DNA from 3 places in the Shewanella sp. GD04112 genome. Region 3 is predicted to be linked to each of the others. Evidence: predicted binding sites of a transcription regulator. Region 3 holds the regulator's gene; each other region holds the start of a gene.

The links. The regulator NrdR, encoded in region 3, represses ribonucleotide reductase genes. The targets are predictions, from matches to a motif close to AAACACNANATNTNGTGTTT.
Region 1: nrdD (anaerobic ribonucleoside-triphosphate reductase) is a predicted target of NrdR. The motif match lies at 2,297-2,316, and genes of this name have one in related genera.
Region 2: nrdA (class 1a ribonucleoside-diphosphate reductase subunit alpha) is a predicted target of NrdR. The motif match lies at 2,737-2,756, and genes of this name have one in related genera.

What each region holds. Positions count from the first base shown of each region.
Region 1 is NZ_JAOEAL010000001.1:3,071,697-3,075,901, forward strand. It holds gene nrdG (anaerobic ribonucleoside-triphosphate reductase-activating protein) at 1-43, opposite strand, end outside; gene nrdD (anaerobic ribonucleoside-triphosphate reductase) at 149-2,266, opposite strand; gene N7386_RS13675 (hypothetical protein) at 2,604-3,299, opposite strand; gene rssA (patatin-like phospholipase RssA) at 3,464-4,205, opposite strand, start outside.
Region 2 is NZ_JAOEAL010000001.1:2,330,906-2,335,110, forward strand. It holds gene nrdB (class Ia ribonucleoside-diphosphate reductase subunit beta) at 1-233, opposite strand, end outside; gene nrdA (class 1a ribonucleoside-diphosphate reductase subunit alpha) at 295-2,583, opposite strand; gene N7386_RS10355 (HAD hydrolase-like protein) at 3,069-3,743, opposite strand; gene ubiG (bifunctional 2-polyprenyl-6-hydroxyphenol methylase/3-demethylubiquinol 3-O-methyltransferase UbiG) at 3,745-4,205, opposite strand, start outside.
Region 3 is NZ_JAOEAL010000001.1:1,283,593-1,287,797, reverse strand. It holds gene ribBA (bifunctional 3,4-dihydroxy-2-butanone-4-phosphate synthase/GTP cyclohydrolase II) at 1-479, opposite strand, end outside; gene N7386_RS05635 (riboflavin synthase) at 547-1,203, opposite strand; gene ribD (bifunctional diaminohydroxyphosphoribosylaminopyrimidine deaminase/5-amino-6-(5-phosphoribosylamino)uracil reductase RibD) at 1,211-2,356, opposite strand; gene nrdR (transcriptional regulator NrdR) at 2,444-2,893, opposite strand; gene glyA (serine hydroxymethyltransferase) at 3,104-4,205, opposite strand, start outside.

The DNA.
Region 1 (4,205 bases), 1.8 Mb from region 3:
GACCGTTCACCACGTCAACGGGATAATATTGGTGATAGTTCATTACTGCGTCCGCGCTAAAGCCCAATATGATTACGGGCTAAACATCAAAGCACAGTCGCCACCAGTGCGACTGTGCCAGTGTAACAAAACAAACAAGGCAAAAGTGTTACAAGTGTTTGATCCTGCGTTTCACTTCTTCTTGCTTGCCATGGTTGAATGGTCTGGCATCTGGACTACCTAAGTAACCACACACTCGGCGGGTAACGGACACCCGGCTTGGCTCATGGTTACCGCATTTAGGGCAAGTAAAGCCTTTGCTAGTACAGCTAAACTCGCCGGTAAAACCGCAGTCGTAGCATTCATCAATCGGCGTGTTGGTACCGTAGTAAGGCACGCGGCTATAGCTGTAATCCCACACATTTTCGAGCGCTTCGATGTTGTGCTGCATATTCGGGTATTCGCCGTAGCAAATAAATCCGCCATTGGCGATCGCAGGGTATGGTTGCTCGAAATCAATTTTATCGTAAGGATTCACCCGCTTTTCCACATCCAAGTGGAAGCTATTGGTGTAATAGCCTTTATCGGTTACGCCCGCAACCACGCCGAATTGGCGCGCATCGAGCTTGCAGAAACGGCTGCAGAGGCTCTCACTCGGGGTGCTATAAAGGCTAAACCCATAACCGGTTTCGGCCTTCCATGCATCGGTAGCCGCTTTAAGGTGCGCGACAATCGCCACCGCTTTTTCACGCAGCTTGGCATCATCAAACACATGGGTTTCAGTGCCATAGAGCGCATTGATGGTTTCATGCAAACCTATATAGCCTAATGAAATCGATGCCCGACCATTTTTAAAGATTTGGGCGATATCATCATCGGCGCGCAGGCGCACACCGCAGGCGCCTTCCATATACAGAATCGGCGCAACTCTGGCTTTAACGCCATTTAAGCGTTCGATGCGGGTATCTAATGCGCGGCGGGCAAGTTGTAAACGCTCATCTAAAATGCGATAGAATTCAGCTTCATCGCCATTGGCCTCTAGGGCTACACGGGGCAAGTTTAAGCTCACCACCCCAAGGTTATTGCGCCCTTCATGGACCAGTTCGCCATTTTCTTTATAGGAGCCTAAAAAGCTGCGACAGCCCATTGGGGTTTTAAATGATCCCGTGACCTTTTCCACTTGCTCGTAGTTCAAAATATCCGGATACATGCGCATGCTGGCGCATTTTAGGGCCATTTGTTTGACATCGTAGTTGCAATCACCGGCCTTGTGGTTAATGCCATCACGAATCGCAAACACCAGTTTAGGGAACACAGCAGTCTTACGATTTTTACCTAGGCCCGTCATTCGTACTTTCAGCATGGATTGCTGAATTAAACGCGATTCCCACGAAGTACCAAGACCAAAACCAAAGGTCACAAAGGGCGTTTGTCCATTGGCGGTATGTAAGGTATTCACTTCATATTCAAGGGATTGGAAAGCATCATGACATTCTTTTTCGGTAAGTGCCGTCGCATAGGCCTTGGCATCTTTAATCTGCCAGTTGAGCGCCACTTGATAGTGTTTGTCATAGCTCTTCGCCACAAAAGGCGCGAGCACTTCATCGATACGGTTAATCGTGGTGCCGCCATAAATATGGCTCGCCACTTGGGCAATAATCTGCGCCGTTACCGCCGTAGCGGTGGAGATGGATTTTGGGGTCTCAATTTCGGCGTTGCCCATCTTAAAACCGTGGGTCAACATGCCCGCCAAATCAATCAACATGCAGTTAAACATCGGGAAAAACGGCGAATAATCGAGATCGTGGTAATGGATTTCACCAAGTTCATGGGCGGCCACCACATCCTTAGGCAGAATATGGCTCTTGGCGTAATGTTTCGCGACGATACCCGCGAGTAAATCCCGCTGGGTTGGGATCACTTTAGAGTCTTTATTAGCGTTTTCATTTAACAGCGCGGCATTGCTCTGCTCGACTAAACCACGGATTTCGAGATTGAGTTTACTGGTGGCATCGCGGCAAATATCTCTGTCATGGCGGTACTCGATATAGACCCGGGCCAAGGATTTGTAAGGGCCTTCCATCAAGAGATTTTCAACCGCATCCTGTAAATGGTGGATCTCGACTTCTGCCAGATTCGCCACTCGCTCCCTCACACAGGCGGCAACCGCCGCGGCATAGTCAGCATCCTCTATCCCAACCGAGTTTGCAGCCGCTATCACTGCATCTCTTATCCTTGTTTCATCAAAAGGTGTGCGGCAACCATCCCGCTTGATCACGACTGGCATTGTTCAGTTCCTCTCCATTCCGATTAAAATTAACACTACATATAGTGTTCAGATAATCAATAAACACAATATCTAGGCAATTAAGCGGCATTAACACCTAAAATTCCATGATCCAGATCATGATTTATCGGATGGATAAAAAGAACAAAGAAGAACTGTAGCCAAGCCCAATGATCTCAGTATTAAGCCTTGACCTTGGCCATAAAGCAGGATAGCGGACGCTAAAAATGCACGCTAATCACGACAAAGGACCTTGACCCGAAAGCCAAAGTCCTTGGAATAAAAGAAGTCCGTAGCTCGGCGTTTGCCCTTAGCTTAGGTTTGCACTCAGACAGGGTTAACGCTTGGCTAAAGCAAGATAACTACTCAGTTGCCCCGATGCCGATTGCTGCATCCCCATAGAGGAAGCCACTTGCATGGTCGATTTAAGCCCCTGCCATAACTGCTTTTGGTTATCGCTCATTGTTGGATTGCTATTTAGATAATCGGTTAACTGGCCAAATACCTTGATGGCTTTTTGTGCCAGCACAGGGGATTGCGCATCATCCATATTCGACAATACATTCTTAGCATCGACTAAGGTGTTGATCATCGGACTGTTGGGTGACTTTTCCGCTAAGGACTTTAACTCGTCGTCGATAAAGTCCTGCAGAGATTGCTTGCTCGGCTTTTGGCTCGGCAAATTAATGCCGTTTTGTGACAGTCGTTCAACCTGTGCATCGGACAAAATGCCGTCCTTTTGCAGCCGAGACACTAGGGCCGGAATATCTGACACACTAAACTGGCCATCGGCAAAAAAGTCCTTCGACATGGCTTGGATTTTTTGTGCCCTAAGCGCACGGGGTGACAAGGCAATCTCATCACTCGGTTTCGCTTCAGTTTTAGGCGTATCCTTGGTGGATGAGTTGGCATCCGTTCTGGCGTCAGTCTTACTTGTGTCTGTCTTACTCGTGTCCGTCTTCTTGCTGTTCAGGCCATAGGCATCGGCAACACTGCTACGGTTCAGATTTAAGGCATTTAAAAGAGGATTCATCGTCAATAATTCGGCATCTAACACTGTGTGATGGGGATAAAGCAAAAAATAAGCCAATCAAACAGTCACTTGCCTAAAGTATTATTCGTTTCGCGGACACGAGCTTGCCAGAACGAACAAAATTTAATCTCGAAACGTCAACACGCCCTAAATATCCTCACAACTTAGCCTTTCCAAATCGCGGCTTCAATCAAGTGCGCCACTTTAGCGACAGCCGCCTCCCCCGCCGCAATAGCCTCGTCGGCACGGTGAAATTCCATGGTGCCAATATTGGCCACTTCAGGCACTACGAGGACATCGGGCGGATCTCCCATCAAACGTGCCCGCTTATGGCGCTGCTCTAAAATCCCCATCGACTGAGACATTACCGCAATCATGCCGGGGTTAGATTTAGTGCCGAGGGAAAACTTGTCGGTTAGGCTGCCGACATACTCCCTCCCTCTAGCAAATAAATCCATAAAGCCGGTTTCTTGGCGCGCGGGCATTTCGGTTTCTTCCTTCGGCGCCTTATGGCTGGTCATATTGACGGGCAATACCTGCAGCCGCCCAGAATGAAACCCATGCAAATCCACGGCAATCACAATATCGACGCCCATGGCGCGGCTCACCGACACGGGCACAGGGTTTACTACAGCACCATCGACTAACCAACGATCTCCTTGACGCACGGGGGCTAATATCCCCGGCATTGAGCAAGAGGCGCGCACAGCTTGGCGTAAATCGCCATGGCGAAACCAGATTTCTTGTCCCGAATACAAGTCCGTGGCAATCGCCGCAAAAGGTCGCTCTAAGTCTTCAATATTGATATCACCGATGCGCGATTGCAGCACATCGAAGACTTTCTCACCGCCGATCAAACCGCCCTTGCGCCAACGAATATCCATTAACCCGAGGACATCCCAGCTC
Region 2 (4,205 bases), 1.0 Mb from region 3:
AGATTCGAAATAAAAATATGCTTTTCATGATCTGGCAGTGAGTTGTAGTCGATTTTATCGCGGCTCACGTCAACTTCCTCTGGGCGCCAGAAGAAAGACAACTGCTTTTCAATCAGTTTTTCAAACACTTCATATTTTTGTTGGTCATAACGAGCGACGTTAACCGATTGTCCGAAGAACATAGGTTCACGGGTGGCATCGTTGGGTGTTTGGCAAAAAGTAGAGTAGGTCATGGTACGAGTATTCCAATAAGTCGGGATCCCAAAGGGATCCCGCAACCGTTAACATTGAAGATTAGATTTTGCAGGCGCCGCCAGCACAGCCGTCATCTTCTTTCTCTATGTTGGTAATGTCGTCGTGTTGATCCGATGCACCATCGCGAGTGTTATGGTAGTACAGCGTTTTTACACCTAACTTATAGGCATTGAGTAAGTCTTTCAGCAGAGTTTGCATCGGAACCTTACGGCCTTCGAAACGCGTTGGGTCATAGTTAGTGTTGGCCGAAATGGCTTGGTCAACGAATTTTTGCATGATACCCACGAGCTGTAAGTAACCTTCGTTGCTTGGCATTTGCCATAGCAGCTCGTAGTTGTATTTCAGCTCATCAAAATCAGGCACCACTTGCTTTAACTGGCCATCTTTACTCGCTTTGACACTGATCAAACCGCGTGGCGGTTCGATACCGTTAGTCGCGTTTGAGATCTGTGATGAAGTCTCAGACGGCATCAATGCAGACAGGGTCGAGTTACGTAAACCGTGCTGTTTGATGTCTTGGCGCAGTGTTTCCCAGTCTAAATGCAATGGCTCGCTGCAAATCTTATCTAAATCACGTTTGTAGGTATCGATAGGTAAAATACCTTGGGCGTAAGTGGTCTCATTAAATAATGGGCACGCACCTTTCTCTTTCGCCAGATTCATTGACGCCTTGAGCAGATAAAACTGAATAGCTTCAAAGGTCTTGTGAGTCAGGTTGTTCGCACTACCATCGGAGTACTTCATGCCATTCTTCGCTAAGTAGTTCGCAAAGTTGATAACACCAATACCTAAGGTACGACGGTTCATCGATGAAATTTCGGCCGCTTTGATTGGATAATCTTGGTAATCCAGTAGGTTATCCAGTGCACGTACCGCTAAATCGGCTAATGGCTCAAGCTCGGCTAAGTTTTTGATTGCACCTAAGTTTAACGCTGACAGTGTACACAGCGCGATTTCTCCGTTTGGATCGTCAATGTTGTTCAATGGCTTGGTCGGCAGCGCGATTTCAAGACAAAGGTTAGATTGTCTGATCGGAGCGACTTTCGAGTCGAACGGACTGTGGGTGTTACAGTGGTCGACGTTTTGGATGTAGATACGGCCCGTTGAAGCACGCTCTTGCATCATCAATGAAAACAGTTCGACCGCTTTCAATGTCTTCTTACGAATGCTGCTGTCTTGCTCATATTGCAGGTACAGACGTTCGAATTCGTCTTGATCTTCGAAGAAGGCATCGTAAAGACCTGGTACGTCCGATGGGCTGAACAGGCTGATATTTTCGCCTTTGATCAGACGTTGGTACATCAGCTTGTTGAGCTGTACGCCGTAGTCTAAGTGGCGAATACGGTTATCTTCAACACCGCGGTTGTTTTTCAGTACCAGCAGGGATTCTACTTCTAAGTGCCAAATGGGGTAGAAGAGGGTCGCAGCACCACCACGAACGCCGCCTTGCGAGCAAGACTTCACCGCCGTTTGGAAATACTTGTAGAAAGGTAAGCAACCGGTGTGGAAGGCTTCGCCGCCACGGATTGGGCTACCTAATGCACGGATACGACCGGCGTTGATACCGATACCTGCGCGTTGGCTCACATACTTCACGATAGAAGAGGCGGTCGCGTTGATTGAATCTAGGCTGTCGCCACATTCAATCAGTACGCATGAACTGAATTGACGTGTTGGCGTGCGTACACCTGCCATGATTGGCGTTGGCAGCGAAATCTTAAAGGTCGATACCGCGTCGTAAAAATCTTTAACGTACTGCAGGCGCGTTTCTTTTGGATAACGGGCAAACAAACAGGCCGCCACCAGAATATAGAGGAACTGGGCGCTCTCGTAGATCTCGTGGGTCACACGGTTTTGTACCAGATACTTACCTTCGAGCTGTTTTACCGCCGCGTAGGAGAAGTTCATATCGCGCCAATGGTCGATATAGCTGTCCATGATATCGAGTTCTTCGCGGGTGTAATCCTGCAGAATATGCATATCATACTTGCCAAGCTCGACCAGTTTAGTCACATGGTCGTATAACTTTGGCGGCTCGAACTGACCAAAGGCCTTCTTACGTAAATGGAATACGGCTAAGCGCGCAGCCAGAAACTGATAATCCGGTGATTCTGGGGAAATTAAATCCGCCGCAGATTTGATGATCGTTTCGTGGATAGCTTCGGTTGGGATCCCGTCGAAAAACTGTAAATGCGTGCGAAGTTCAACTTCAGAAACAGAAACGTTTTTTAATCCCTTGGCTGCCCAAGTAATTACGCGGTGTATCTTGTCGAGATCGATTGTCTCACGTGCACCACAGCGTTTTGTGACTGTCATATTGCTATTCATTGAAGAGAGGCCTTGGTTCTGATATCTGTTCAGGTGAACTAAGTCACCGTACGTTTCCTTGTAAAACAATCAACCTGAAAACCCTTAATACTGCTGACTATGCAGGAGATAGTCGATTTAACGGGGAACTTCTAGTGTGTCTGATTGCTACCTATACACAAGATATGGTGTTTTAAATAATCTGAGATACAAGATAGTGAGGTTTGCCGCTATTTGCAAGTCTCAATTCAGGGGGTATCTTGTGGATATCTTGAGGATAAAGAAAAGCGTTAGTGATGACTAACCCTGAAGCTCAAATTGAGATTAGCGTGCGAGATTGATGGCGTTTTTTTGCGCAAATTTCACTGTGTGATCGATCGCTAAAATAAGCAGCGATCGCGATCGCAAGGATTGACCCTTAGCCTAAATTGCATTACCAGCGAAGGGGGCATCATTTTGCCGTTAATGGTTCAGTTGAGCAATGAGCACGAGTCGGTCCGTTACCGCTATTTCGCTAATGCTTGGCTTAAGGCCGAATGCAAACTCGATGGCGAGTTAAACTGCGCATAGGCAGGCCATGCATAGGGCGTATCGGCCTCACCCAAATATCCCCACAGCGCCACACCGCCGAGCATGCCCGCCGCTTGAGCCGCGAGTAAATCCCGCTCGGCATCGCCTAAATAGAGGATTTGCTGTGGTAGGCATTGCAGCTGCTGCGCGCCCAATAGCATAGGTGCGGTATGAGGCTTAGGATAACGAGTGGAATCGCCACTGATCATCACCGGCATACGTGAGCTGAGCTTAAGTTTATGCAATAGCGGTCGTGTAAAGCGGGCGGGTTTATTGGTGATCACCCCAAACGGTATTCGGCATAACTCGAGCCAATCGAGCAGGGGGGCGATACCATCAAACAACTGGCAATGGTCGCCATTGATCCTTTGATAATGGGCGAGGAGCCCTTGCTGTACTTGAGTGCGCAGGGAATCATCCGCACCGGGAATCGCCGCATCGACTAAGGCAAAGCTGCCATGGGAGGCAGCGCTACGCATGTCTGCGAGAGGTTTTGCTGCGATACCGACATCCGACAAACTGAGGTTAAGGGCCTGAACCAGATCCGGCGCGGTATCGGCAAGGGTACCGTCAAGGTCGAATAAGACCCCTTTAACCTCAGCTAAGCTCATCTTAATCTACCTTTTGCGTCGCAATCATATAATTAACATCGACCTTTGGGGTGTACTTAAAGATCCCCGTCAGTGGGTTATAGGTGATCCCAAGTGCATCTTTACAGATAAGATCGGTGTTATCGACTAAGGCAATCAATTCAGAAGGTTTGATAAACTTATTATGATCATGGGTGCCAATGGGCAGCATCTTTAATAGGTACTCGGCGCCGACAATGGTCTCGACAAAAGACTTAATATTACGGTTGATGGTTGAGAAAAACACAAAACCGCCGGGTTTAACCATATCGCAGCAGGCTTGAATGACTGATTGCGGATCCGGCACATGCTCGAGCATCTCCATACAAGTCACCACATCGTAGTATTCGCGGTGATCTTCTCGATGGGCCTCGGCAGTGTTTTTGACGTAGTTGATGCTCACGCCAGTTTCCAGTGCATGTAAACGCGCGACTTCTAATGGTT
Region 3 (4,205 bases):
CCCGATGACTCAAGCCCCGCTAAACGGGCTAAATCACAACCCGCTTCAGTGTGACCAGCGCGGGTTAACACGCCGCCGTCCTGCGCCATTAATGGGAAGATATGACCCGGCTGTACTAAATCCGATGCCTTGGCATCTTTTGCCACAGCCGCTTTAACAGTAACAGCACGGTCGTGGGCCGAAATCCCGGTGGTTACGCCTTCTGCTGCTTCAATCGATACCGTAAAGTTAGTCGAGAACTGCGCATTGTTATTAGTCACCATCAAGGGCAGGTTTAACTGCTGGCAACGGGCCTTAGTCATCGTTTGGCAAATGAGTCCACGACCGTATTTCGCCATAAAGTTAATCGCTTCAGGCGTGACCAGCTCGGCCGCCATAATCAGGTCGCCTTCGTTTTCTCTGTCTTCGTCATCCATCAAAATAACCATTTTACCTTGACGAATATCCTCGATGATCTCTTCTATACTGTGCAGCGCCATTGTAGGACCTTTATGATTTTACAGTTGTTATGAAATTCTATACCTAAGTGAGCTAAGTGCCAGTGCCCTAACGCACAAAGCCAGCACGGGCTAACATTTCCATGGTCACCCCACCGCCTTGGGTTTCTTTAGTATCAAAGCGCATCAAACGCTCTAAATAGCGGGCGATTAAATCCACTTCAATATTCACCTTATCGCCAGCTTTCAAATCCACCAACGTGGTTTCACCCGCAGTATGGGGCACTATGGTTAAACGAAAACGGTGTCCATCGACCTCGTTTACCGTGAGGCTCACACCATCGATGGTGATAGAACCTTTATGGGCGATATAGCGCGCCAGCTCCGCAGGTGCCGCTAACCAAAATTCGATTGCTTGACCACGAGCAAGACGCTGCTCTACGGTGGCAATACCATCCACATGGCCGCTGACCATATGCCCGCCGAGGCGAGTTGTCGGGGTAACGGCTTTTTCAAGATTAACCTTAGTGCCCACTTTATAGTTAGCAAAGCCTGTGAGACTGACAGTTTCAGCCGACACATCCGCCACATAGCCGTCGGCTAATTGCTGAACCACAGTCAAACACACACCATTGGTGGCGATACTGTCGCCTAAACGCACATCGCTTAAATCCAGTTTGCCACTGGCGACCGTCAAACGAATATCATCGCCTTTACGTTCAAGCTTTCGCAGCGTGCCTACGGCCTCAATAATCCCAGTAAACATGGTTAACTCACTTATTCGCTAAAGATGGATTGGACGTGAGCCGCAAGGTGAAACGCATATCCGCGCCCACTTTACGCTCATCGACCAGTTTGAGGGTCGGAATATCGGCCATCATTTGATAATCGGGTAATTCGAGTAGATTACGTCCTTGTGCGCCAAGGATTTTGATCGCTTGATACAGCACTAATTCATCGGCTAATCCCGCGCCGATAAAGGCGCCAGCTAAGGTCGCGCCCGCTTCGATAAGCACCTGATTGCAGCTTTTGCCTAAATAGCTTAAGAGTACGGGCAGCGAGATTCGACCATCAATCGCTGGTAATTGAAGACACGTCACATGGGCCGGCAACTGCGCCACAAAGGCTGGCGAGTAAGGCTCTGTTGAGACTAATAAAATCGGCGATTCAATAGCAAGCAAGGCTGCCGTAATCGGCATGCGGCAGCGACTATCTAAAATCACCCGCAGCGGTTGTAAAATTTGCGCTTCACTCAATTGCGAACTAAGACTGCCAAGCTCTGAATAACGCACATTGAGCGAAGGGTCATCGGCTATCACAGTGTCAATCCCTGTCACTAGCGCGCAGGCGCGTAAACGTAAACGCTGCACATCGCGGCGAGCTTCGGGGCCTGTAATCCATTTAGACACCCCGTTTGATAACGCGGTTTTACCATCGAGACTCGCGGCAAGCTTTACCGTCACCCAAGGTAGACCCGACTCCATGCGCTTCATAAAACCAAGATTTAAAGCGTAAGCTTCGTCGCGGTGCAAGCCAACATCCACTTGAATGCCCGCATCGCGCAGCATTTGAATACCGCGGCCACCGACTTGCGGATTGGGATCTTCAACCGCCACCACGACTCGTTTTACACCAATATTGATCAGCGCCAAGGCACAGGGCGGTGTGCGGCCATAATGGCTGCAAGGTTCTAAGGTGACATAGGCGGTCGCGCCACGGGCAAACTCGCCAGCCATCCGCAGTGCATGCACCTCGGCGTGGGGCTCGCCAGCTTTTTGATGATAACCTTCACCAACAATCTGGTTATCTTTTACGATAACGCAGCCCACACTAGGATTGGGGCGAGTGGTATAAAATCCTTTGCGAGCCAGTTGTATGGCTCGGCTCATCATCTGGTTATCGAGTTCTGACCAATTCATATAAACCCTATGAAATCTTGAGGAAGCGTGCCCGAATGCGGCGCATAACGAGGCGCTAACCTAAGCACTAACCTAAGATAACCCACGTTACTTTTGCAGTTTCGCAATCGCCTCACCAAATTCGGAGACATCTTCAAAGGCGCGATAAACCGAGGCAAAACGAATATAGGCAACCTTGTCTAGGCTCATTAACTGTTCCATCATCAAGTTACCTATCATCTCAGATGGCACTTCGCGCTCGCCAGTAGCCCGCAGCGTTGACTTGATTTTACTTAAGGCCTGCTCGATTTCATCCATGGACACGGGGCGCTTTTCGACCGCGCGTAACATACCTGCTTGCAGCTTTTCTTCATCGAAGGGTTGGCGCGTACCATCGCGTTTAATCACCCGTGGCATGACTAATTCTGCCCCTTCGAAGGTAGTAAATCTTTCGTGGCATTCGGTGCATTCTCGGCGACGACGCACTTGATGGCCTTCCGCCACTAATCGGGAATCGATCACTTTAGTATCTGTCGCGCTGCAAAATGGACAATGCATTGAGCCTCCTGCCGTGAATGGGATAAAGCCTATGGCTTTCGCTGTATCTTGCTTAAACCGAGCGGGTTTAAGTCTAAGATTTTAGCAATAAAAATGGCCGCTTAATGCGGCCATGGGATTTTATCCTATTTATCGGCTGAGGTTAACCACCTAAGAGTGACACCCTAAGCAGTTGTGAACTCAGCCGCCTTATCAGGATAAGTTAACGAATTAACCGTAAACAGGGAAACGGGCACACAGAGCCAATACTTGGCCTTTTACGCGCTCGATGACCGCTGGATTGTGGGCATCGTCGAGGATGTCACAGATCCAACCGGTTAACTCTTTCGCTTCAGCTTCTTTAAAGCCACGGCGAGTGATCGCAGGCGTACCGATACGCACACCAGAGGTCACGAAAGGTGAACGAGGATCGTTTGGCACAGAGTTTTTGTTTACTGTGATGTTCGCACTACCTAAAGCGGCATCGGCTTCTTTACCCGTCAGGTCGCGACCGATTAAGTCCACCAGCATTAAGTGGTTGTCAGTACCGCCAGACACGATCTTGTAACCGCGCTCTAAGAACACTTCAACCATGGCTTTAGCGTTCTTAACCACTTGTTGTTGGTAAGCTTTGAACTCTGGCTCTAAAGCTTCTTTGAAGGCTACCGCTTTACCGGCGATAACGTGCATCAAAGGACCGCCTTGACCGCCAGGGAATACCGCAGAGTTCAGCTTTTTATATAGCTCTTCATCATCGGCAGCAGACAGAATGATACCGCCACGAGGACCGGCTAAGGTCTTGTGAGTGGTTGACGTCACAACGTGCGCGTGTGGCACTGGGTTTGGATACACACCAGCGGCGATAAGACCCGCAACGTGCGCCATGTCGACAAACAGGTAAGCACCGATTTTGTCTGCGATTTCGCGCATTCTTGCCCAGTCAACGATGCCTGAGTAAGCAGAGAAACCACCGATCATCATCTTAGGCTTATGTTCAACCGCCAGACGTTCCATTTCGTCGTAGTCGATTTTGCCTGATTCATCGATGCCGTAAGGAATGATGTTGTACAGTCTACCGGAGAAGTTTACAGGTGAACCGTGGGTCAAGTGACCACCGTGAGCGAGGTTCATACCTAAAACGGTATCGCCTGGTTTTAACAATGCCATGTAAACGGCGCTGTTTGCTTGAGAACCTGAGTGAGGTTGTACGTTTGCGTAGGTCGCACCAAACAGTTGTTTTGCACGCTCAATCGCTAAGGTTTCAACTACGTCCACATATTCACAACCACCGTAGTAACGCTTGCCAGGATAACCTTCGGCGTACTTGTTGGTT